Regions from separate parts of the Ensifer sp. GW823-FHT05D09 genome, predicted to be linked through region 2. Evidence: predicted binding sites of a transcription regulator. Region 2 holds the regulator's gene; each other region holds the start of a gene.
The links. Region 2 encodes PhoB, which activates phosphate uptake and scavenging genes when phosphate is short. Its sites were predicted from a motif close to TGTCATNNANCTGTCAT; they were not measured.
Positions count from the first base shown of each region.

Region 1 (7,786 bases), 410 kb from region 2:
CGGGCATGACGGCCATGCTATCCATTCCCACTGCCAACCAGAGGATATAGAGCCAGGTAATCCCGGTTAGGGCCAGCAGCGAGAACGCGACGATCACCCGGTCGCGCCTGAGAAGCGTTTCGAGCGGGGTGTCGGCCATAACAGTCAGTGCACCACGCCGCTTTCAGTCAGATGCATGCTGGCAAAATGGGCGTGCGAATCCGGGATCGACAGCGCCAACGGCCCTTTGGTATCGGCCCAGCCGCGCCCGACTTCGCAGATATCGTATTCGAAGCCCTGCGGCAGGTTGATGCGCGCCTGATGCGGGCTCCCCGTCACCGGGTTCAGAATCGGCTCGCCGCGCGCGACGATCCAGCCGGGAACGTTCAACCGTGCTGTGCGGGCGCTCACGTCGACATCGAAATCGATTTCGGCAAAGACCGGGTCGTGAAAGGTTTCAAATGTGGTGGCAAACACCTGGAAGAAGGTCGCTCCCGGCTCGGTATCCTGGCCGCTCATGATGCGCAGCAACGACTCCCGTTGCGCCGGAGTGGCGCGGATATCGACGATCGGTACGACCGCCCCTTTGCCCTCGTGAATTGCGCCCGGCCAGGCCGCGATCAGTCCGCATCGCAAGCCGTCGAGCCGCGTTTCGCCGTGATGGCCGGTCTCGATCTCGATCCCGCCGACGGCGCAGCAATTGCCGTGGGTCGGCAGCGCGTTGAACTGGCAGGGGCAGCCATAGGCGCAATTGCAGTGAATGAATTCCCGGCCCTTTATGGTCCATCTGACACTCGACATCGTCTCCTCCCGGATCTGATCGGTGTGGAATTGCCTCATTCTCTTCCAATGCACGACGATTTATTAGAACGAAAAAATATACTCTTCTCGGCGACCGATGCCAACGCCGGAGGCGGCGCGGTCGCGGCCGGGACGGATTTCGCCGCCGCCCGGCGCCGAACGGCGGCGGCAAGCAATATCAGAGCGTGGCCATGCCACCGTCGATGATCAGCTCGGCACCGACGGTAAACGCGGCCTCGTCGGAGGCGAGGAAGACGACTGCCTTGGCGATCTCGCTTGCGTCGCCGAAACGGCCGAGTGGGATCTGTGCGGCGATCGATGCGACAATCTCCTTGTTTTCCGCCGGCGTCGCGCCGTGGCCATCATGCAACGGCGTCCTGATCGGGCCGGGGCTGACGGCATTGACGCGAATGCCGCGGCCGATCAGTTCACCGGAAAGGGTCTTGGCAAGCGAAAGCAATGCGGCCTTGCTGAGCGCATAGACGCTGGAGGTCGGCATGCCGATGTGCGCATTGATCGAGGTGTTGAGCACGATCGAGGCCGGCTTCGAAAAGAACGGCAACAGCGCCTGGATCAGGAAGAACGGACCTTTGACATTGATATCGAGCGACCGGTCGAAGCTGGCTTCATCCCAATTTTCGATCGGCTGCAGCTTGGCGATGCCGGCATTGACGAAGAGGATATCGAGATGGCCGAAGGCGGCCCTGACCTGCTCCGCAACAGCGGCCTGGCTGGCAGCGTTTCCGGCATCGGCCTCGATGACAAGAGCGCCTTCGCCGAGCACTTTGCGTGCCTCGGTGATGTTCTTCGGGTTGGTGCCGGTCACGGCGACGCGTGCGCCTTCGGCGATGAACTGCCGCGCCGTCTCGAGGCCGATGCCGCTGGTGCCACCGGTGATGAGCGCGGTCTTGTTCTGCAAGCGTGTCATGATGGATTTCCTTTTGTTGCGTTGGGTTCGGACCGATCGTCTTTGCATCGACCGCTGTCCTTCGATGCCGATAGATATGGCCGAAGATTTCCGTTCGGATTAGTCTGCCAATGATGGAACTCGAATTCGGGAAAACCGAACGATGCTGAAAATCGAAGGAATCGCCGCCTTTGTCGCGGTTGCGGAAGCCGGTTCGATCAGCGAGGCGGCGCGCCGGCTGAGGTTGTCGAAATCGGTGATCAGTGAACGAGTTTCCGACCTGGAACGCAGCCTGAACGCAACGCTCCTGCATCGCACCACGCGCAAGCTGACGCTGACCGAGGACGGCATCGCTTTTCGCGAGCGTGCCGTACGGATCGTCAGCGAGGTTCAGGCCGCCGCCAGCGATCTGGCCGAGCGCAGGGGAACACTGACGGGACCGCTCCGGATCGCCGCGCCCGTCAGCTTCGGGCATCTGCATCTCGGACCGGCGCTTTATCCGTTTCTGGCGGCACATCCCGAGATCGAACTGACGCTCGATCTCGACGACCGTCGGGTCGACGTCGCCTCGGAGGGCTTTGACGCGATCGTTCGTCACGGGGTCATCGCCGATTCACGGCTGATCGTGTGGAAACTTGCCAACAGCCGGCGCCTGCTGGTCGCCTCGCCCGAATACCTCGGCCGCCACGGCACGCCGGCCTCGCTGGCCGAACTCAACGACCATCGCGGCATCTTCTACACCAACCGCGGCGCCTCCGACTGGCGGTTCGAAGGGCCGGGCGGCTCGACCGTCATCCGCGCCCGAATGGCGCTCCGGATCAACAACGGCGACATGATCCACGATGCCGCCGTTGCCGGGCTCGGCATCGCGCTATTGCCGGCCTTCCTCTGCGGCCCCGCCGTGCGCGATGGCCGTTTGCGCGAGATCGATATCGGGTTTCTCCCCGAACCGGAGTTCATCTACATGGCCCACCCCGAGGGTCGGCGATCCTCGGCGAAACTAAAGGCAATCGCCGAGCACCTGAAAAAGGCTTTTGGCGATCCACCGCACTGGGATCCATAAGCCACCGGGCATTTCAGGCGCAACAGCTCGGCCCCGGCCCCACAGTCTGCGATACCTCGACCAAGTCTTGACCAGGTCTCGACTATCGAGGGTTGGTATGCGCCGAATGTGTCTTGCAACCGAAAATGGGATGCTTATCTCCCCTCCATGCGGCACCTCCTCCTTCTGGATCACCATCATGACGCTCGGCACAACCGCCCAGGCAGCCCCTCTCTCCGCAACCGATAACGAAATCCTGGAAATACTGACCACGCGTATCGACGAGCAGAAACAGTCGGTCGGCATCGTCGTCGGCATTATCGATGCGGCCGGACAACGGGTCGTCGCGCACGGCCGACTGGAGAAGGACCACCCGCGCCCGCTCGATGGCAACACCGTGTTCGAGATCGGCTCGGTGACCAAGGTCTTCACTGCACTCGCGCTTGCCGACATGGCCGAACGCGGCGGTGTCCAGCTCGACACACCGGTTTCGCAGCTGCTGCCGGAAAGCGTTGTCCTCAGGCAGGCAGCCGATGGCAAGCCGATCACGCTTGAACATCTGGCGATGCACATGTCCGGCCTGCCGCGATTGCCGGACAATCTGATGCCGGCCGACGATAACGATCCCTATGCCGACTATGGCGTCGCCAAGCTTTACGCCTTCCTTTCCAGTCACCAGCCGACCCGGCAACCCGGCGGTGAGCACGCGTATTCCAACCTCGGTTATGGCCTGCTTGGCCATGTGCTCGCGTTACAGTCGGGCCAGTCCTACGAGGCGCTCGTCAGGGAGCGCATCGCAATTCCGCTCGGCATGGCCGATACCGCGATCACCGCGCGTCCCGAATGGGAGGGGCGGCGCGCAACAGGGCACGATGCTGGCCTGGAGCCGACAAGCGATTGGGATCTCGGCGCGCTGCCAGGGGCAGGCGCACTGCGCTCGACCACCAACGATCTTCTGACCTTCCTGCAGGCGGCGATGGGCAAGAAGCCCTCATCCCTTGCGCCTGCGTTTGCCACGATGATTGCGACGCGGAAGCCGCTTGGCGACGGCAGCGAAGAGCAGGCACTCGGCTGGGTTATCTCCGGCGCCGGCGAAAGGCAGGTCGTCTGGCACAATGGCGGCACCGGCGGCTACCGATCGTTCGTCGGCTTCCGACCGTCGACCGGCGTCGGCGTCGTGGTCCTGTCGAACACCTCGACGGAAGTCGGCGTCGACGACATCGGCGTGCATCTGCTCGATCGCGAGAGGTCGCTCGCACCCGCCCCGGTTCAGCGGGTCGCCATCGCCGCCGACCCGGCAACCTACGACGCCTATGTCGGCACCTATCGGCTGTCGCCCGGTTTCGATCTGACGGTTTTTCGGGATGGCAACCGGTTGTTTGCGCAGGCAACGGGCCAGGGACCGATCGAAATTTTCGCCGAGGCGGAACATCGCTTCTTTGCAAGGTCGGTCGATGCGCAGATGACCTTCGAGGTCCCAGCGGGCGCGCGCGCCGCAAGCCTGACGCTGCATCAAAATGGCCAGGATAGCCCGGCCGCGCGCGTCGGGGACTGACGCGTCTCGAATTCAGAGGGGGCCGCCCCCGGCAATGTGCCGGAGGCGGATGAACTCACAGGAACAGGGCGACTGCGAAGTAGGTGAGCGCCGAGATAGCCGCAGCGGCCGGCATGGTCACGAACCAGGCGATGACAATGTTGCCGGCAAGGCCCCACCGCACCGCAGACACGCGCTTGGCGGCACCCACGCCGATGATGGCACCGGTGATGGTGTGGGTGGTCGATACCGGAATGCCGAGCCAGGTGGCGGCAAACAGCGTGATGGCACCGCCGGTTTCCGCGCAGAAGCCCTGCATCGGATTGAGCTTGGTGATCTTCGAACCCATCGTGTGCACGATGCGCCAACCGCCGAACAGCGTGCCGAGAGCGATTGCCGCCTGGCAGGTGATTACCACCCAGAACGGCACGTAGAACTCCGAACCGAGATAGCCCTGAGAGAACAGGAGCACGGCGATGATGCCCATGGTCTTCTGCGCGTCGTTGCCGCCATGGCCGAGCGAATAGAGCGAGGCCGAGATGAACTGCATCACCCGGAACTTGCGGTCGACGGCAAACGGCGTCTGGCGCACGAATATCCAGGACACGATGAGGATCAACAGGAGCGCCAGGAAGAAGCCGATCATCGGCGACATGAAGATGGCGCCAACGGTCTTGAGGAGGCCGGTCCAGACGATGGCGTCACCGCCGGTGCGCGCCAGGCCAGCACCGACGAGACCGCCGATCAGCGCATGCGAGGAGCTCGACGGGATGCCGAAGATCCAGGTCGCTATGTTCCAGAAGATCGCGCCCATCAGCGCCGCGAAGATCACCAGCGGCGTAACGATGCTGGGATCGATGATGCCCTTTCCGAGCGTCTCGGCCACGTGCAGGCCGAAAAACAGGAAGGCGATGAAATTGAAGAACGCCGCCCAAAGGACCGCGTATTGCGGCCGCAGCACCCGGGTCGAAACGATCGTCGCGATCGAGTTGGCGGCGTCATGCAGCCCGTTGAGAAAGTCGAAGAACAGCGCAATCGCGATCAGCGCGACAAGCAGCGGCAGGGCGAGCGTCGCGTCCATCAGACGTTCTCGATCACGATGCCGCTGACCTCGTTGGCAACATCCTCGAAGCGGTCGACGACCTTTTCGAGTTCGCCATAGATCTCGCTGCCAATGATGTAGGCCATCGCGTTGTTGGCGCCGTGGCGGCGGAATAGATCCTTCAGGCCCTGATCGTGCAACTCGTCGGACCGGCCTTCGATGCGCGTTATCTCTTCGGCAATTGCAATGAGCCGGCCATGGTTGGTGCCGATGCGATCGAGCAGCGGAATGGCCTCAGCGATCAGATGCGCCGCCTGAACGACGATGGCGCCCATTTCCTGCATGCCCGGATCGAAGGTCTTCTGTTCGAACAGCCGGATCGTCTTGACCGTCTTGTGCATCATGTCGATGGCATCGTCCATCGACTGGATGAGGTCCTTGATGTCGCCGCGATCGAACGGCGTGATGAAGGAGCGGCGGACGGCCAGAAGCACGTCGCGGGTGATGTTGTCAGCCTCGTCCTCGAGCGCGACGATGCGGTCACAATGTTTTTCGAGGTCGCTACCACCGGCCAGAAGCTTTTCGAGCGCTTCGGCGGCACCGACGACGGTGCGCGAATGGTGAGCGAAGAGATCAAAGAAGCGGTCTTCGCGGGGAAGGAGTTTGCGGAACCAAGCCAGCATCACACATATATCCGTTCGTGGATTGTCATGCGGCTGTCATATTGTACGCAGGCCATCAAGAAAAGCGCTGAAACACTGGGATTGCAAGGCTTTCCCCGCCGTTATCGCGCATTTTTCGCTGCAAATGGCCGAGGCTGCCTTTCGCCTTGCCTTGGCGGCCGCTTTCGTCCTACTGCATGATTTCCTATATCGGCATCGATTTAGGTCGAGAATTATGCAGTGCGCTGAAAGTGTTGGAGCGTCCTTGCGCGTCCTTTCCGGCGCGCTGTTACTGGCGCCGAAGTCGAATCCGGACCCGAAATGCCACAGAAGGTCTTTCTCAATCGTCTGAAGCTGAGCGAGTTCCGCAATTACACGGCGCTGTCGCTTTCGCTCGACCAGCGGCATATCGTGCTGACCGGCGAGAACGGCGCCGGCAAAACCAATCTGATGGAAGCGGTGTCGTTTCTATCGCCCGGCCGCGGTCTTCGGCGCGCGGCCTATGCCGATGTCGCCCGCGTCGGCGCCAGCGACGGCTTCTCGGTCTTCGCCGAAGTTGTCGGCATGGAAGGTCCGGTCGAGATCGGCACCGGAACCGCCGGCACCAACGAAGGACAATCGCGACGGCTGCGGCTGAACGGCACGGCGGCGAGCACGGTCGATGAACTGACCGACCATTTGCGCGTGCTTTGGCTGACGCCGGCCATGGACGGCCTCTTCACCGGCCCCTCGGCCGACCGCCGCCGCTTCCTTGACCGGCTGGTGCTTTCGCTCGATCCCGAACATGGCAGGCGCGCCAGCGAATTCGACCGCGCCATGCGCAGCCGCAATCGGCTCCTCAGCGAATTTCGTCCTGATCCGGCCTGGCTCACTGCCATCGAAAAGGAAATGGCCGGGCTCGGCGTGTCGATGGCGCTGGCCCGACAGGAAATGCTGGGCCTGCTGACGGCGCTGGTTGAAAGAAATACCGGCGACAGCGTCTTTCCGTCCGCGCGTCTGGCGCTCTCTGGCTTCTTCGACAATGAGAGCCACAGGCCGGCCTTCGACCTTGAAGAGCAATATCTGACCATGCTGCGCGAGGGCCGGCCGCGCGATGCGGCCGCCGGCCGGACGCTGGACGGACCCCACCGCAGCGACCTGTTGATCCGTCACCGCGAAAAGGACATGGAGGCCGAGCGCTGCTCGACCGGCGAGCAGAAGGCGCTGCTCGTCGGCCTGGTGCTCGCCCATGCACGCCTTGTCGGCGACATGACCGGCCACGCCCCGATCCTGCTGCTCGACGAGATCGCCGCGCATCTCGACATGGGCCGCCGCGCCGCCCTTTTCGATCTCGTCGACGGGCTTGGCGGCCAGGCCTTCATGACCGGAACGGACCGTGCGATGTTCGATGCGCTCGGCGAGCGCGGCCGGTTCCTGACCGTGGAACATGGGAGCGTTTCGGGATGATGGAGCCGATGATGGAAAGTGTGCGCTCATGACCAACACCAGCCTCGACCCATCGGAAATCGCGCGCTATGCGCGCCACATCATCCTGCCGGAACTCGGCGGTGCAGGGCAGCAGAAGCTGAAAGCCGCGCGCGTTCTCGTCATCGGTGCCGGCGGCCTCGGCGCTCCCGTGCTGAAATATCTGGCTGCCGCCGGCGTCGGCACACTCGGCATCGTCGACGACGACGTGGTGTCCTTGTCGAACCTGCAACGGCAGGTGATCCACCGCACCGCCGACATCGGCCTGCCAAAAGTCGACAGCGCCGCTACGGCAATCGGCGCACTCAATCCGCATGTGGCGGTCGAGCCGCATCCCTTTCGCCTTGCCCCCGAC
Region 1 covers NZ_JBXAIA010000001.1:48,055-55,840, reverse strand. Annotated here, with positions in the region: gene AC1Q80_RS00285 (DUF2182 domain-containing protein) at 1-139, opposite strand, end outside; gene AC1Q80_RS00280 (DUF1326 domain-containing protein) at 145-780, opposite strand; gene AC1Q80_RS00275 (SDR family oxidoreductase) at 959-1,708, opposite strand; gene AC1Q80_RS00270 (LysR family transcriptional regulator) at 1,851-2,750, shown strand; gene AC1Q80_RS00265 (serine hydrolase) at 2,929-4,284, shown strand; gene AC1Q80_RS00260 (inorganic phosphate transporter) at 4,340-5,344, opposite strand; gene AC1Q80_RS00255 (DUF47 domain-containing protein) at 5,344-5,988, opposite strand; gene recF (DNA replication/repair protein RecF) at 6,289-7,413, shown strand; gene AC1Q80_RS00245 (molybdopterin-synthase adenylyltransferase MoeB) at 7,442-7,786, shown strand, end outside.
Region 1: the regulator PhoB is predicted to act here: its motif matches at 6,012-6,028, upstream of AC1Q80_RS00255 (DUF47 domain-containing protein).

Region 2 (7,786 bases):
CTGGCCGCCGGTGTCGCCGCCCGCATGCAGATCAATCCCTTCGAGCCGATGACGACGGTGACGGTCAAGATCGTCAACCAGTTGACGGGCGACCTTGAGTTCACCTCGCCGCAGACGCTCGTCGCGTTTGCGCTCGGTATCACGCTCTTCGTCATCACGCTCGGCCTCAACATTTATGCGCTCTACATCGTGCGCAAATATCGGGAACAGTACGAATGACCGACATCGCTTCCCCGGCCGTCCGGATCTCCACCCGTCCCGCATCCGCAAAGCGCGATATCGGCATCAAGCGCCGCTACGCCGCCGAGCGTCGGTTCCGTGCCTATGGCATCGGCGCCATAAGCCTCGGTCTATTCTTCCTCGCCCTGCTGCTGTGGACCGTGTTCTCCAACGGCTACACCGCGTTCCAGCAGACGACGATCACGCTGCCGATCGAATTCACCGAAAAGGTCATCGACCCCAAGGGTGAGCGTACGACCGACGGCAAGGTGCTGATGACCGCCAACTATCCGCTCCTGGTGCGCGATGCGCTGATCAAGCAGCTCGGCATCGACGCAAGCAAGCGTCCGCTGGTCAAGCAGGCGACCGACATGGTCTCGGCGAGTTCCCGCACGCTGTTGCGCGACATCGTCGTCGCCGACCCCACGGTCATCGGCAAGACCATACCGGTGACGTTGCTCGCAGAAGCCAATGTCGACTCCGCCTTCAAGGGGCAGATCGACCTGGCGGTCGACCAGAGCAAGCGCAAGGTCAAGGACCAGCAGGTCACCTGGATGAACGAGCTGGCCAGCGCCGGCGTCCTGAAGAAGAGCTTCAACACCGGCATCTTCACCTTCGGTGCGTCCAGCCGTCCGGAAGCCGCCGGTGTGGGTGTTGCCGCTCTGGGCTCTCTCTACATGATGCTGATCGTGCTGGTGCTGTCGCTGCCGATCGGTGTCGCCGCCTCGATCTATCTCGAAGAGTTTGCGCCTAAGAACAGGCTGACCGACCTGATCGAGGTCAACATCAACAATCTCGCTGCCGTGCCATCGATCGTCTACGGTCTCCTCGGTCTGGCAGTCTTCATCAACTTTGCCGGCATGCCGCGGTCTGCGGCGGTCGTCGGCGGTCTGGTGCTGACGCTAATGACGCTGCCGACGATCATCATCGCCACCCGCGCGGCGTTGAAGGCGGTGCCACCGTCGATCCGCTCGGCAGCTCTCGGTCTCGGTGCGTCGAAGATGCAGACCATCTTCCATCACGTGCTTCCGCTGGCGATGCCTGGCATTCTGACCGGCACGATCATCGGCCTTGCCCACGCGCTTGGCGAAACCGCGCCGCTGCTGTTGATCGGCATGGTCGCCTTCGTCGTCGACTATCCCGGCTCGCCGATGGAACCGTCAACGGCCCTGCCAGTGCAGATCTACATGTGGGCCAACGAAGCGGAACGCGCCTTCGTCGAGCGCACATCCGGTGCAATCATCATTCTACTCATCTTCCTCGTCGTCATGAACCTTGGCGCCATTCTGTTGCGACGTCGCTTTGAGCGCCGTTGGTAGTGAGGTAATTACTATGAACATCATGTCAGAAGCAGCAGTCGAAAAAGCCTTGGATCAGAAAATGAACACCGTGCCCTACAAGATGATCGGCAAGGATGTGTCGGTCTATTACGGCGAGAAGCGCGCGCTTTTCGACGTCAATCTCAACATCCGCGAGAACACGGTGACCGCGCTGATCGGCCCGTCGGGCTGCGGCAAGTCGACCTTCCTGCGCACGCTGAACCGCATGAACGACACCATCGAGAACTGCCGCGTCACCGGCAAGATCACGCTCGATGAAGACGATATCTACGATCCGACGATCGACGTCGTCGAACTGCGCGCCCGCGTCGGCATGGTGTTCCAGAAGCCGAACCCGTTCCCGAAGTCGATCTACGACAACGTCGCCTACGGCCCGCGCATCCACGGGCTTGCCCGCACCAAGTCGGAGTTCGACGATGTCGTTGAAACCAGCCTGCAGAAGGCTGGCTTGTGGAACGAGGTGAAGGACCGCCTGCAGGAGCCCGGCACCGGGCTTTCCGGCGGCCAGCAGCAGCGTCTGTGCATCGCGCGCGCCGTTGCCGTCAGCCCGGAAGTGATCCTGATGGACGAACCGTGCTCGGCGCTCGACCCGATCGCGACGGCCAAGGTCGAGGAGCTGATCCACGAACTGCGCACAAACTTCACCATCGTCATCGTCACCCACTCGATGCAGCAGGCAGCGCGCGTTTCACAGCGCACCGCCATGTTCCACCTCGGCAATCTTGTCGAGGAGAACGATACCGACAAGATGTTCACCAATCCGGATGACCAGCGTACCCAGGACTACATCATGGGCCGCTTCGGCTGATCGCCGAAGCTCGCCTTCACCCCGTTTCCTGAACGCGCCCGCAAGGATCACAGATTATGTCCATGCACATAATGTCCGCCTATGACGAAGAACTGAAATACCTGACACGCCGCATCTCCGAGATGGGCGGCATTGCCGAGCAGATGGTGGGCGAATCCGTCCGCGCGCTGGTCAATTCCGACCTCGCCTTGGCGCAGAAGGTGATCTCTGACGATACCATCCTGGATGAAGCCGAGCGCCAGATCGGCGAAAAGGCGATCATCACCATTGCCAAGCGTCAGCCGGTGGCTGCCGACCTGCGCGAGATCATGGGGTCGATCCGCATCGCCTCCGATCTGGAGCGCGTCGGCGACCTCGGCAAGAACAACGCCAAGCGCGTCATCGCCGTTGCCGGCTCCGGCATCCCGCGCAAGCTGGCACGCGGTCTTGAACACCTGGCAGAGCTTGCCCTCGTGCAGCTCAAGGAAGTCCTCGACGTCTACGCCTCCCGCTCGCCGGAGAAGGCCAACAGCATCCGCGAGCGCGACGAGGAGATCGATGCGATCTACACCTCGCTGTTCCGCGAGCTGCTCACCTACATGATGGAAGATCCGCGCAACATCACGCCCTGCACGCATCTTCTGTTCTGCGCCAAGAACATCGAGCGCATCGGCGACCACGCCACCAACATCGCCGAGACGATCTATTACATGGCGACGGGCGCCCAGCCGGAAGGCGAACGTCCGAAGGACGACAATACGTCGACGCTGGGTGCCGTAAAGGACTAAGCCCGGATACGTTCGAGTGCCTGCTTATGAACCTGCTCCGGTCGCAGCCCTGGTTGCGGCCCTGCTTTGCTGCGTCTGTAGCCCTGCGTTTTCTAGCGTGCCTTTGAAAACGCCCGGGATGCTCCAGATGCTATATGTTCGAGCATCTCACTGCGTTCGATCGAACACGGGATGCTCTGGGTAAGGAGACGTTACCTGATGTTGCCGAAAATCGCCGTTGTCGAAGACGAGGAGGCGCTGAGCGTGCTCTTGCGCTATAACCTCGAAGCCGAGGGTTTCGATGTCGATACGATCCTGCGTGGGGATGAGGCCGAGATCCGTCTGCAGGAGCGCCTGCCGGATCTCTTGATCCTCGACTGGATGCTGCCGGGTGTTTCCGGCATCGAGCTTTGCCGACGCCTTCGCCAGCGCCCGGAGACCGAGCGCCTGCCGATCATCATGTTGACGGCGCGGGGCGAGGAGAGCGAGCGGGTTCGCGGCCTTGCCACAGGTGCCGACGACTATGTGGTCAAGCCGTTCTCGACCCCTGAGTTGATGGCCCGCGTCAAGGCGATGCTGCGGCGTGCCAAGCCCGAAGTTCTGTCTACGCTGCTGCGCTGCGGCGATATTGAACTCGACCGCGAAACCCACCGGGTGCATCGCCGCACGCGCGAGGTCCGCCTCGGTCCGACGGAATTCCGCCTGCTCGAATTTCTGATGTCCTCTCCGGGTCGGGTTTTCTCGCGGTCGCAGCTTCTCGACGGCGTCTGGGGCCACGATATCTATGTCGACGAGCGTACCGTCGATGTGCATGTCGGCCGCCTGCGCAAGGCGCTGAATTTTTCGAGCATGCCGGATGTCATCCGCACCGTTCGCGGTGCCGGCTACTCGCTCGAGAGCTGAGCCATTCATCCAATAAAAAAGGGGCCGCGCGGCCCCTTTTTTATGTGTTGTCTTCGAAGCCTTAGCGAGCGCGGCGGCGCTCGGCGGACGGCTGGTAGGCAAGCCGCGCATGGAAAGTGCAATAGGGCGAAGCTTCCGGAGAGTCGTTGCCGCAGAAGTGGAACTCTTCCTTCAGCGGGTCGCCGATCGGCCACTTGCAGGTGCGCTCCGTCAGCTGCGTCAGCTCAAGGCGGCGCGACATCGGCACGACCACATCCGTCCGAACGCTGAAATCCTGTTCGGCAACGAAATCGACTTCGACCTCTTCCTTGAGAACGGTGGCGCCAGCCGGGCGGGTAACCGTGCGGGTGGTGACGCGCGAAGCGTAGTTCGGAGCGCGCGGCGCCGAGGTGGCCGGGCGCTGCTTCGGCCGGGTCGCGGCGGCTGTGCCGCCAGCCTTGGCCCTGCCGGGCAGGCTCAGCCGGTGAACCTTGCCGATGACCGCATTGCGGCTGACGCCGCCAAGCTGTGCCGCGATCTGGCTCGCGCTCAGGCCCTCGGACCAAAGCTTCTTCAGTTTTTCCACCCGCTCGTCAGTCCAGTTCATTTCTGCACTCTCCGTTCTCAGCGTTGGCGATGACAGAATCCCTCACCACGCTCCGGACAGGCTCCGGAGCTGCAACGCGATAACACTTTTGGTGACTAGGTCCGCCGCATGCGTCTAGTAATTGAACGTTAACCTACTGACCGGCGGACTCCGTGGCAAGAGTCCGCGGAATCACGCCGAATCGATTTCTTGGTTTTCCCCAACTTGCTCGGTGGGCGTTGTATTTTTGCAAGCCCTGCCGGGTGATTTTTTCGTCGCATGGATGAGCCCGGTCCGACGGCACTGCAAGGCTTGGTTTTGTTGACATTGCGCTGCGAAATAGGAATAGTGCCTGCGCCGCCGCAAGGCGGCATTTTTAATTTTCTGCCGCGCTTAACAGGGCGCGGATCGATGCTGATAGCAATGAAGGAGAGGCTCGCCATGACTGCAACCACGCCGCTTTACGACACCTACATGCGTGCGCCGTTGCGTTTCGAGCGAGGAGAGGGTGTCTGGCTGATTGCGGAAGACGGCACGCGCTATCTCGACTTCGCCGCCGGTGTCGCCGTCAACTCGCTTGGCCATGCGCATCCGCATCTGGTCGAGGCACTGAAGGCGCAGGCCGAGAAGGTCTGGCATCTGTCGAACCTCTACGAGGTTCCCGGCCAGGAGAGCCTCGCACGCCGGCTGGCGGCAGTGACTTTCGCTGATCGTGTCTTCTTCACCAATTCCGGTGCTGAAGCGCTTGAATGCGCGATCAAGACCGCTCGCCGCTACCATTATGCCAAGGGCAATCCGGAGAAGTTCCACGTTATCACCTTCGAGGGTGCCTTCCACGGACGCACGATCGCCACCATCGCCGCCGGCGGTCAGCAGAAGTACATCGAAGGATTTGGTCCCAAGGCCCCAGGCTTCTATCAGGTGCCCTTCGGCGACATCGCAGCGGTCAAGGATGCGATCACCGACGAGACGGCGGCGATCCTGATCGAGCCGATCCAGGGCGAGGGCGGCATCCGCCCGGTCACCAAGGAGTTCATGCAGGAACTGCGGGCCCTTTGCGACGAATACGGCCTGTTGTTGATCCTCGACGAGGTCCAGACCGGCGTCGGCCGGACCGGTAAGCTTTTCGCCTATGAATGGGCTGGCATCCACCCGGATATCGTCGCTGTCGCCAAAGGCATCGGCGGCGGCTTTCCGCTCGGCGCGTGCCTCGCGACGGAAGAGGCAGCTGCCGGCATGGTCGCCGGTACACACGGTTCGACCTATGGCGGCAACCCACTTGCCATGGCGGTCGGTAACGCCGTGCTCGACGTCATCCTGGCCGACGGTTTCATGGAGCATGTCCGCGACGTCGCCCTGGTCTTCCGCCAGGGGCTCGCGTCGCTCAAAGATCGTTTCCCCGATGTGATCGAGGATATCCGCGGCGACGGGCTGATGCTCGGCATCAAGGTCAAGGGGCCTTCGGCGGATCTCCTGAAGGCAATCCGTGCCGAGAAGCTGCTGGCCGTTCCGGCCGGCGAGAACGTGCTGCGCCTGCTGCCGCCGCTGACCGTGACGGCCGAAGAAGCGCGCGAGGGTCTGGCGCGCATCGAACGCGCAGCTGAAGCGGTGAGAAGCGCGAGCGGCACTGCCGCAGCCTAATTTTTGAACCCGGAGATCGGCAGCGATTTTCCTAAGGGTCCATGCGTGAACCCGAGGCGTTGAAGCGTTTTTTAGTCTTCGGCCCCGGCCGCGCTTCAGGGCCATTCTGAGGACAGGAATTGACTACGATGGCAGGCACAAGACACTTCATCGATCTTTCGGCCATGACGGCAGCGGATCTCAGGACGATCATTGACGACGCGCGCGTGCGAAAGACGGCGACCAAGGCCGGAACCGCCGAAAAGCCGCTCGCCGGCAAGATGCTGGCGATGATCTTCGAAAAGCCGTCCACCCGTACCCGCGTTTCCTTCGATGTCGGCATGCGCCAGCTCGGCGGCGAGACCCTGTTTCTCTCTGGCACCGAGATGCAGCTCGGCCGCGCCGAGACCATCGGCGACACCGCCAAGGTGCTGTCGCGCTACGTCGACGCGATCATGATCCGCACAACCGATCACCGCCGGCTTCTCGAACTTGCCGAACACGCGACCGTGCCTGTCATCAATGGCCTGACCGACGACACGCATCCCTGCCAGATCATGGCCGACATCATGACCTTCGAGGAGCATCGCGGACCGGTGAAGGGCAAGACCATCGCCTGGACCGGTGACGGCAACAATGTGCTGCATTCGCTGATCGAGGGCTCGGCCCGCTTCGGCTACCGTATGAACATGGCGGTGCCGCTCGGCTCCGAGCCGCATGACAAGATCCTCAACTGGGCGCGCAACAACGGCGGCGAGATCCTGCTGTGCCACGAGGCCGAACAAGCCGTTGCCGGCGCCCACTGCGTCGTCACCGATACCTGGATCTCGATGAACCAGGAGCATCGCGCCCGCGGCCACAACGTCTTCCAGCCCTTCCAGGTCAACGAGGCGTTGATGAAACACGCCTCGTCGGACGCCCTGTTCATGCACTGCCTGCCGGCACATCGCGGCGAGGAGGTGACCGACGAGGTCATCGACGGCCCCCAGTCGGTGGTGTTCGACGAGGCGGAGAACCGGCTGCATGCGCAGAAGTCGATCATCGCCTGGTGCATGGGGCTCGTCTGACCGGCGAGAGCGCCCCTTGAAATTTGCCGCATGCGACCCGATTTAGGCCGCATGCGGGACGTTCCTGGGTCGAAACCACGGACGCACCCCGACGACAGGCAGGGCATGACGGGCCGGAAAATGGCACATGCCTGCTGGACAAATCCGTTTATGGCGGGATCAAATAGGATGACGGGCAGGCTGCGCCGGGGGATGTTCATGTCCTTTGCGCGGCCTTCTCTGGTTACGTAAGGAGCAGCAGATGACTGAGATGGCACCCGGACTTGGCGAATTCGATTTTGCCGGTGACGATCATGTCGTGCCTTTCCAGGTGGAAGGCCTCGATGTTCGCGGCCGCGCGGTCCAGCTCGGCCCGATGCTCGATGCGATCCTTGAGCGCCACAACTATCCGCTTCCGGTCGCCCGGCTCGTCGCCGAGACCGTGGTGCTGACTGTGCTGCTCGGCACGTCGCTGAAGTTCGACGGCAAGCTCATCGTCCAGACGAAGAGCGACGGTCCCGTCGATCTCGTGGTCGCCG
Region 2 covers NZ_JBXAIA010000001.1:457,250-465,035, forward strand. Annotated here, with positions in the region: gene pstC (phosphate ABC transporter permease subunit PstC) at 1-219, shown strand, start outside; gene pstA (phosphate ABC transporter permease PstA) at 216-1,538, shown strand; gene pstB (phosphate ABC transporter ATP-binding protein PstB) at 1,552-2,367, shown strand; gene phoU (phosphate signaling complex protein PhoU) at 2,421-3,134, shown strand; gene phoB (phosphate regulon transcriptional regulator PhoB) at 3,333-4,016, shown strand; gene AC1Q80_RS02275 (GcrA family cell cycle regulator) at 4,078-4,602, opposite strand; gene AC1Q80_RS02280 (aspartate aminotransferase family protein) at 5,023-6,222, shown strand; gene argF (ornithine carbamoyltransferase) at 6,351-7,268, shown strand; gene AC1Q80_RS02290 (Hsp33 family molecular chaperone) at 7,510-7,786, shown strand, end outside.

Region 3 (7,786 bases), on a different contig from region 2:
CGAAATCAGGATGATGTAGACCCGCTTGACCGGGATGCCGAGCGAGGCGGCCGATTCGGCGCCGAAGGTGAAGGCGTCGAGCGCGCGGGCGTGCCAGAGGCAGACAAGCAGGCCGCCAATGGCCACCGGCAGCGCCAGCGCCGCATCCGGCCAGCGTACGCCCGAGAGGTTGCCGAGCAGCCAGAACATGATGCCGCGGGCCTGCTCGGCATTGGCTGATTTGGTGACGATGAAGGAGGTGAGCGCGTTGAAGAGCTGCGAGCCGGCAACGCCGGCCAGAATGATGGCGCCGGTGCCGCGGCCGGCTCGGAGCGCCAGGAGAGATACGAGCGCGAAGGCGAACGCCGCGCCGAAGAAGGCGCCGAGCGACAGCGTCAGCATACCTGCGCCGATGCCGAGAATGGCGACGGCGACGGCACCAGTCGATGCGCCGGCGGAGATGCCGAGGATATAGGGATCGGCCAGGGAATTGCGCAGCAGCGCCTGCAGGACGACGCCGCAGAGCGAAAGTGCCGCGCCGCAGCAGGCGGCCACGACAGCGCGGCTGAGGCGATAGTTCCAGACGATGCCCTCGTCGATCGCATCGAGCGGGTAGCCGGCGCCCCAAAGACGGTTGGCGACGGTTTTTCCCACGACGTCGAGAGGGATGGCGGTCTCGCCGATGGCGGCACCAAGGGCGAGCGCCAGGAAAAGCAGTGCGAGCGCCGTCGAAACGGCGCCCGCGCGGTTGATCGCTGGAGGTGTTGACCTCACTTCGCCAGGCCGGCTTTTTCGACCGCGTCGGCCAGCACCTCGATGCCCTCGATCGTGCGGATCGTCGGGTTCATCGCCTGTGCGTCCATGACGACGATATGGTCGGCCTTGACCGCCGGCATCAGGCTGATGACCGGGTCGGACTTCAGGAACTTCATCTTCAGCTCCCAGTCGTCGGCCGGGAAGCGGCGGCGATCCATTTTGCCGATGACAACGATCTTCGGATCGGCCTTGGCGATGGTCTCCCAGCCGATGGTCGGCCACTCCTCTTCGGTGGACACGACATTCTTGATGCCGAGCGCAGACATGATGTAGCCGGGCGCGCCGTTGGTGCCGGCGACATAGGGATCGATGTCCATTTCGGCGCTGGAGAACCAGAAGACGGCCGACAGCTTGCCGTCGGCATTGGCGATCTTGCTGCGGGCAGCTTCTTCGCGGGCCTTCAGCTTGGCGACCAGGGCCTGCCCACGATCCTGCACATCGAAGATTTCGGCGAGCTCAGTGATCTCCTGGTAGATCAGGTCCATCGAAAAGGCATTGTGGCGTACGCCGTCGCCACCGGCGGAATTGTCCTTGGCGGCGCAATCGGCCGGCGAGACATAGACGGGGATCGACAGTTCGGCGAATTGCTTCGGCGTTGCGACAATGCCCTCCGGCCCGACATGCCACTGGAACTGCGCGGTCACCAGATCCGGCTTGGTGGCAACGACGCTTTCGAAGCTCGGGTCGTTATCGGCAAGCCGCGGCACCTTGGCGTTGACGTCCTCGTAGCCGTCGATAACAGGGCCGATCCACACGGCTGTGCCGACGACCTTGTCCGCGAGGCCGAGAAGATAAAGAATTTCCGTGGTGCTCTGACCGATAGAGGCGGTGCGCGTCGGCGCCGCCTTAAAGGTAACCTCCTGGCCGCAATTCTTTAAGGTCAGGGGGTAGCTCGTCGCGGCCGCAAGAGCGGTCGTGGGAGCGACGGTCAAAAGCAGGGACACGGAAACGGCAAGGGATGGGCAATAGCGCCCGACGGCATTGAAAATGGCTTTCAAGGGAATTCTCTCTTCTCGTGAGCTTGCGAAGGGTCAGCCGAAGCGGCGACAGCCGGCCGGTCGGATTTCGGGAGACAAACGATCGCAAACGTCGAGAAGAACGGGAAAAGAGGGCGCAAAGCCGCCGGGTATGCGGATCATGGACAACTCCTGTTCCGGGCAACCCCGCCCGTGACGTTGGATCTTCTGCTTGACGGCAGGTCTCCTGGCTCGCGGATCAAGCGCCTTCCACCTGCCTTCCCGCAACGCGTCTGACGCGATCGCAGTGGCATGGCGCGCTGTCGCGCCACTTGGGTGTCCGGCATTCCGCTTACAGTTGCGGGGGCAGCCACGGTCTCGGTCCCTATTGGGTCGTCCTCACCGTGTTCCCTATTAATCCCCGTTAGAGTCATCCTTCGGGGAACCGTCGGCGCTACCCTTAGTGTTCCAGCCGGCGTTACGTCAAGACGAGAGGTTGTCGAAATGGCGCCGCCGTGAAGGTGCCGGGGCGGCTTACCGTTAAGCGCTGCAAGGCAGACTTTCACCGAATTGTCGCGAAACCGTTCAAATTGTTTCATGCCTCTGTCAACGCGCTGACATGCGGGCAGCCAAAGGTCCGACACGCGAAATTCGCTTTCGCGAGGCTCGAACCGGAGGCTTGTTTGGCCGAAATCCTCACCACGCTGTCCCGTCGTTCCTTTCTTTTATCCGCCGGTGCCGCCGGCCTTGTCGCGTCCTCCGGTCTTGCGACACCGTTCTATGCCCGCGGTTACGGCCGGCCGGAATTCATCCATGGTGTCCAGTCGGGGGATGTCGACACACGCTCCGGCATGGTGTGGACGCGGGTCGACCGGCCGTCGCGGGTAAGCCTGGAGTACTCGACGACCGAAAGCTTTTCCAATCCGGTTCGTCTCGCCGATCTCACCGCGACACCGCAGACGGATTGCGCGGTGAAGTGTTCGCTCGACGATCTCCTGCCCGACCAGGACATCTTCTACCGCTTCACCGCGACCGATCTCTACGACGTCAACCGGGTGTCCGAGCCGGTGATCGGCCGGTTTCGCACAGCACCCTTGCGCAAGCGCTCGATCCGCTTCGTCTGGTCCGGCGACACGGCCGGCCAGGGCTGGGGCATCGACGACGTCGGCATGAAGACCTATTCGACGATGCGTCTGCACGAGCCGGATTTCTTCATCCATTCCGGCGACACGATCTATGCCGACAACCCCATTCCCGACGAGATACCCTTGCGCGACGGTGGCATCTGGAAGAACCGGGTGGTGACGCATGAGAAGCGCGACGTGGCGCGAACGCTCGAAGAATATCGTGGCCAGTGGAAGTACAATCTTCTCGACAGCCATGTGCGTGACCTCAACGCCGTCTGCCCGACCTTTTATCAATGGGACGACCACGAGGTTTTGAACAATTGGTCGGCGTCGACGGACCTCAGAGACGATCCGCGCTACCAGGAAAAAGACGTGGCCGTCTATGCGGCCCGCGCCGGCCGGGCGTTCAACGAGATGACGCCGATCCGCAACGTCCCGACCCAGCCCGGCCGCATCTTCCGCAAGATCGCATACGGTCCGCTGCTCGATGTCTTCTTCGTCGATCTCCGCTCCTACCGCGGCCCCAACCAGGGGGAGGGGGATGGCGGCCTGTTCGGCTGGCGCCAGGCGGACTGGCTGAAACGGGAGCTTGCCGCCTCGCGGGCCGTCTGGAAAGTGATCGCCTGCGACATGCCCATCGGCCTCGTCGTCTGGGACGACTATGCCAACCGGCGCGGCTCCGATGCCATCGCCAACGGCGACAATGGTCCGCCGACCGGACGCGAAACCGAATTCGCAGACCTGCTGCGCTTCATCAGGGACAATGCCATCGACAACCTCGTCTGGCTGACGGCGGATGTGCATTACACCGCTGCGCATCACTACGATCCGTCGCGGGCGGCCTTCAAGGATTTCCTGCCGTTCTGGGAGTTCGTCTCCGGTCCCTTGCATTCCGGAACCTATGGTCCAAAGGAGCTGGACATGACGTTCGGCCCTGATGTCCGCTTCATCAAGGCATCGGGCGGAGGCGCCGACAGCAACCTGCCGCCGTCGGCCGGCCTGCAGTTCTTCGGCATCGTCGATATCAATGGCCAGACGAAGCAGATGACCGTGCGCCTGATGGATCGGCAAGACCAGGAACTGTGGCGCGTGACGCTCGATCCGGCCGCTGTCGCATGACCGTTCTGGCTTTGACTGATCCCTTTCCAGAGCCGGTTGGCGCGACCCTTTCCGGTTGCAAACCCATGGCCTGTCGGGGCTTCGGCGCCGGTCTCTTGCGCACGCCCCCCTTTCGCAATCGCAAAAAAACCTGTATGAGCCCGACCATTGAAAAAGCGGCGTGGCCCATTGGGGCGTGCCCTAAACCTTCCGAGACGAAAAATGAGCATTCGTAACATCGCGATTATCGCGCACGTCGACCATGGGAAAACGACCCTTGTCGACGAGCTTCTGAAGCAGTCGGGCTCGTTCCGCGAAAACCAGCGCGTTGCCGAACGCGTCATGGACTCCAACGACATCGAAAAAGAGCGCGGCATCACCATTCTCGCCAAGGCGACGTCGGTCGAGTGGAAGGGCGTGCGCATCAACATCGTCGACACCCCCGGCCACGCCGACTTCGGCGGCGAAGTCGAGCGCATCCTGTCGATGGTGGACGGCGCCATCGTTCTCGTCGACGCCTCCGAAGGCCCGATGCCGCAGACGAAGTTCGTCGTCGGCAAGGCGCTGAAGGTCGGCCTGAAGCCGATCGTCGCGATCAACAAGATCGACCGCCCTGACGGACGCCACGAAGAAGTCATCAACGAAGTCTTCGACCTCTTTGCAAACCTCGACGCTTCCGACGAGCAGCTCGACTTCCCGATCCTCTACGGTTCGGGCCGCGACGGCTGGATGAACGTAGCGCCTGAAGGTCCGAAGGACCAGGGCATGGCACCGCTCCTCGACCTCGTGCTCAAGCACGTTCCCGAGCCGACGGTTGCCGAAGGCCCGTTCCGCATGATCGGCACGATCCTCGAAGCAAACCCCTTCCTCGGCCGCATCATCACCGGCCGCATCCATTCGGGTTCGCTGAAGCCGAACCAGCCGGTCCGGGTTCTCGGCCAGGACGGCAAGCTGCTTGAAACCGGCCGCATCTCGAAGATCCTCGCTTTCCGCGGCATCGAGCGCCAGCCGATCGAAGAAGCGCATGCAGGTGACATCGTCGCCATCGCCGGCCTGACCAAGGGCACAGTCGCCGACACCTTCTGCGACCCGACGGTCACCGAAGCGCTGACGGCACAGCCGATCGACCCGCCGACCGTCACCATGTCCTTCATCGTCAACGATAGCCCGCTTGCCGGCACCGAAGGCGACAAGGTCACGAGCCGCGTCATCCGCGACCGCCTGTTCAAGGAAGCTGAAGGCAACGTTGCGCTGAAGATCGAGGAATCCTCCGAGAAGGATTCGTTCTTCGTCTCCGGTCGCGGCGAATTGCAGCTCGCAGTTCTGATCGAAACCATGCGTCGTGAAGGCTTCGAACTTGCCGTTTCGCGTCCGCGCGTCGTCATGCACAAGGATGACAACGGTCAGCTGCTCGAGCCGATCGAAGAAGTGGTCATCGACGTCGACGAAGAGCATTCGGGTGTCGTCGTTCAGAAGATGTCCGAGCGCAAGGCCGAGATGGTCGAGCTGCGTCCGTCCGGCGGCAATCGCGTCCGTCTGGTGTTCTTCGCTCCGACCCGTGGCCTGATCGGCTACCAGTCGGAACTCTTGACGGATACGCGCGGCACGGCGGTCATGAACCGCCTGTTCCACGCCTACCAGCCGTACAAGGGCGAGATCGGTGGCCGCGTCAACGGCGTGCTGCTCTCCAACGATGCCGGTGAATCGGTCGCCTATGCCATGTTCAACCTGGAAGACCGCGGCCCGATGATCATCGAAGCCGGCGAAAAGGTCTATGCCGGCATGATCATCGGCATCCACACGCGCGACAACGACCTCGAAGTCAACGTGTTGAAGGGCAAGAAGCTCACCAACATGCGCGCATCGGGCAAGGACGAAGCCGTCAAGCTGACGCCGCCGATCCGCATGACGCTCGAGCGGGCGCTGTCCTGGATCCAGGACGACGAGCTGGTCGAAGTCACGCCGAAGTCGATCCGTCTTCGCAAGATGTACCTCGACTCGAACGACCGCAAGCGCTTCGAGAAGTCGCGCACGGCTGGCGCTGCTTAAGCCCTTCCGACAAAAACCAGCAATTTTCAAAACCCCGGAGCGATCCGGGGTTTTTTGCTGTGTGTGCCAGCGGGGGGCGGCTTGCGGATAAAGTTAAAAAGGCGTTAACCTTCCACAGGATGCCGTTAAAGTTGCCTGTGGGTTAACGCGACGCGGCTCCCGGGCGGGATTCCTGTTCGCCCTGTGTGTGTTTAGAGTCGTGAGTCATGAAGACTGTTTCGATCGAGGTCAGGCCTGGAGAACCGCAAGAGGCGGCGGCAATTGCCGACGTGCATCGCGTTTCATGGCTGCAGACCTATGGCGGCATCATTCCGCACCGCCCGCTGATCCAGATGGTCAATCGTCGAGACGAAGTCTGGTGGCGCAAGGCGACGCGCGGTCCGGCGACCCTGCTGGTCGTGGACGTCGCGGGAACGATTGCCGGCTATGCCACTCTCGGCCTCAGCCGCGCCAAGGCGCTGCCGCAGGAAGGCGAAATCTACGAGATCTACCTGCGTCCGGAATACCAGGGCATCGGCCTTGGACGGGTTCTGTTCGGCGAAGCCAAGAGCCTGCTGCGCTCGCTCGGCTGCCAGGGACTGGTCGTCTGGTGCCTGGAGGACAGCGATCACGCCTATCAGTTCTTCCAGGGCGCCGGCGGCAGCGATATTGCCGAAGGCATGGAAGATTTCGGTGACAAGCACCTCAAGAAGGTCGGCTTCGCCTGGAACTGACGCCGAAAGCGCAGGGCCTTGGGGGCTTTTGCGGTAGCGGCACCTTCCAACATCATTCCGGCAGTTCGTTGTTGGTTTCGGCGGCCTTGTCGCCGCGCTTGCCGTGGAATTGCGCCTTATCGACGCCGCAGCGAAATGTCGGCGCAACCTCGTCGGCGATCCTGCGGGCGATCGCGTTGGGATCAGGGTTGGCGAGCGCATCGACATAGCCGGCGACGCAGCCCTTGCCGTTATGCTTCTCGGCCACCTTGGAAATGACGAGAACCTGCCCTTCCAGCGCGGGGACCGATTCCCCGGTCTTCGGATCCGGGTTTTCGATGATCCAGCGCAGGATCGTCGCAACCGCAGCGCCGCCCTTGGCGACGCGCCATTCCACGATTGTGCCCGCGTGGTTGAAGGGGATGAAGCTCTCGAATGCCCCGTCGAGGTATTCCTTGCCGATATGGCCGAAGGAGAAGCTCTGACGAACGTCAATCTCCTTGAAGTGGACGGGATAGTCGCCGTAACCCGGGCAGGTCATCAGGGCGTACATGCCCGGCTCCTCGGCGATCGTCTTGCACTTGTCGCGGCTGACGTCGACATAGACGCTGTCATTGGCAATGGCTGATCCGGCAGACAGCAGGACCAGCAACAGGCACGCAATCTTTCCGTTCATCATGACCTCCCTTCGGCAGGATTTGTCGACCTGTCCCGGCCATTCGACCACGACAAAACCACCGGCTGAATCTGCGCTGCGGACGAAAGTTATATTGCATCGCGGCATGTTTCCCTTTATCCGACGGGCAAACGTCCCAACTGACCCTGGAGTAGTCCATGCGCATTGACGCGATTTCCATCGGAAAGAATCCACCAGAAGATGTCAACGTGATCGTTGAGGTTCCCGTCGGTGGCCATCCCATCAAGTACGAGATGGACAAGGAAGCCGGCACGCTCGTCGTCGACCGTTTCCTCTACACGCCGATGCACTATCCGGGGAACTACGGCTTCGTGCCGCACACGCTTTCCGACGACGGCGATCCGATCGACGTCCTGATCTGCAACACCCGTC
Region 3 covers NZ_JBXAIA010000006.1:157,003-164,788, reverse strand. Annotated here, with positions in the region: gene AC1Q80_RS18515 (FecCD family ABC transporter permease) at 1-753, opposite strand, end outside; gene AC1Q80_RS18510 (ABC transporter substrate-binding protein) at 750-1,739, opposite strand; cobalamin riboswitch at 1,972-2,216, opposite strand; gene AC1Q80_RS18505 (alkaline phosphatase D family protein) at 2,435-3,997, shown strand; gene typA (translational GTPase TypA) at 4,199-6,025, shown strand; gene AC1Q80_RS18495 (GNAT family N-acetyltransferase) at 6,232-6,738, shown strand; gene AC1Q80_RS18490 (hypothetical protein) at 6,791-7,393, opposite strand; gene ppa (inorganic diphosphatase) at 7,552-7,786, shown strand, end outside.
Region 3: the regulator PhoB is predicted to act here: its motif matches at 2,312-2,328, upstream of AC1Q80_RS18505 (alkaline phosphatase D family protein).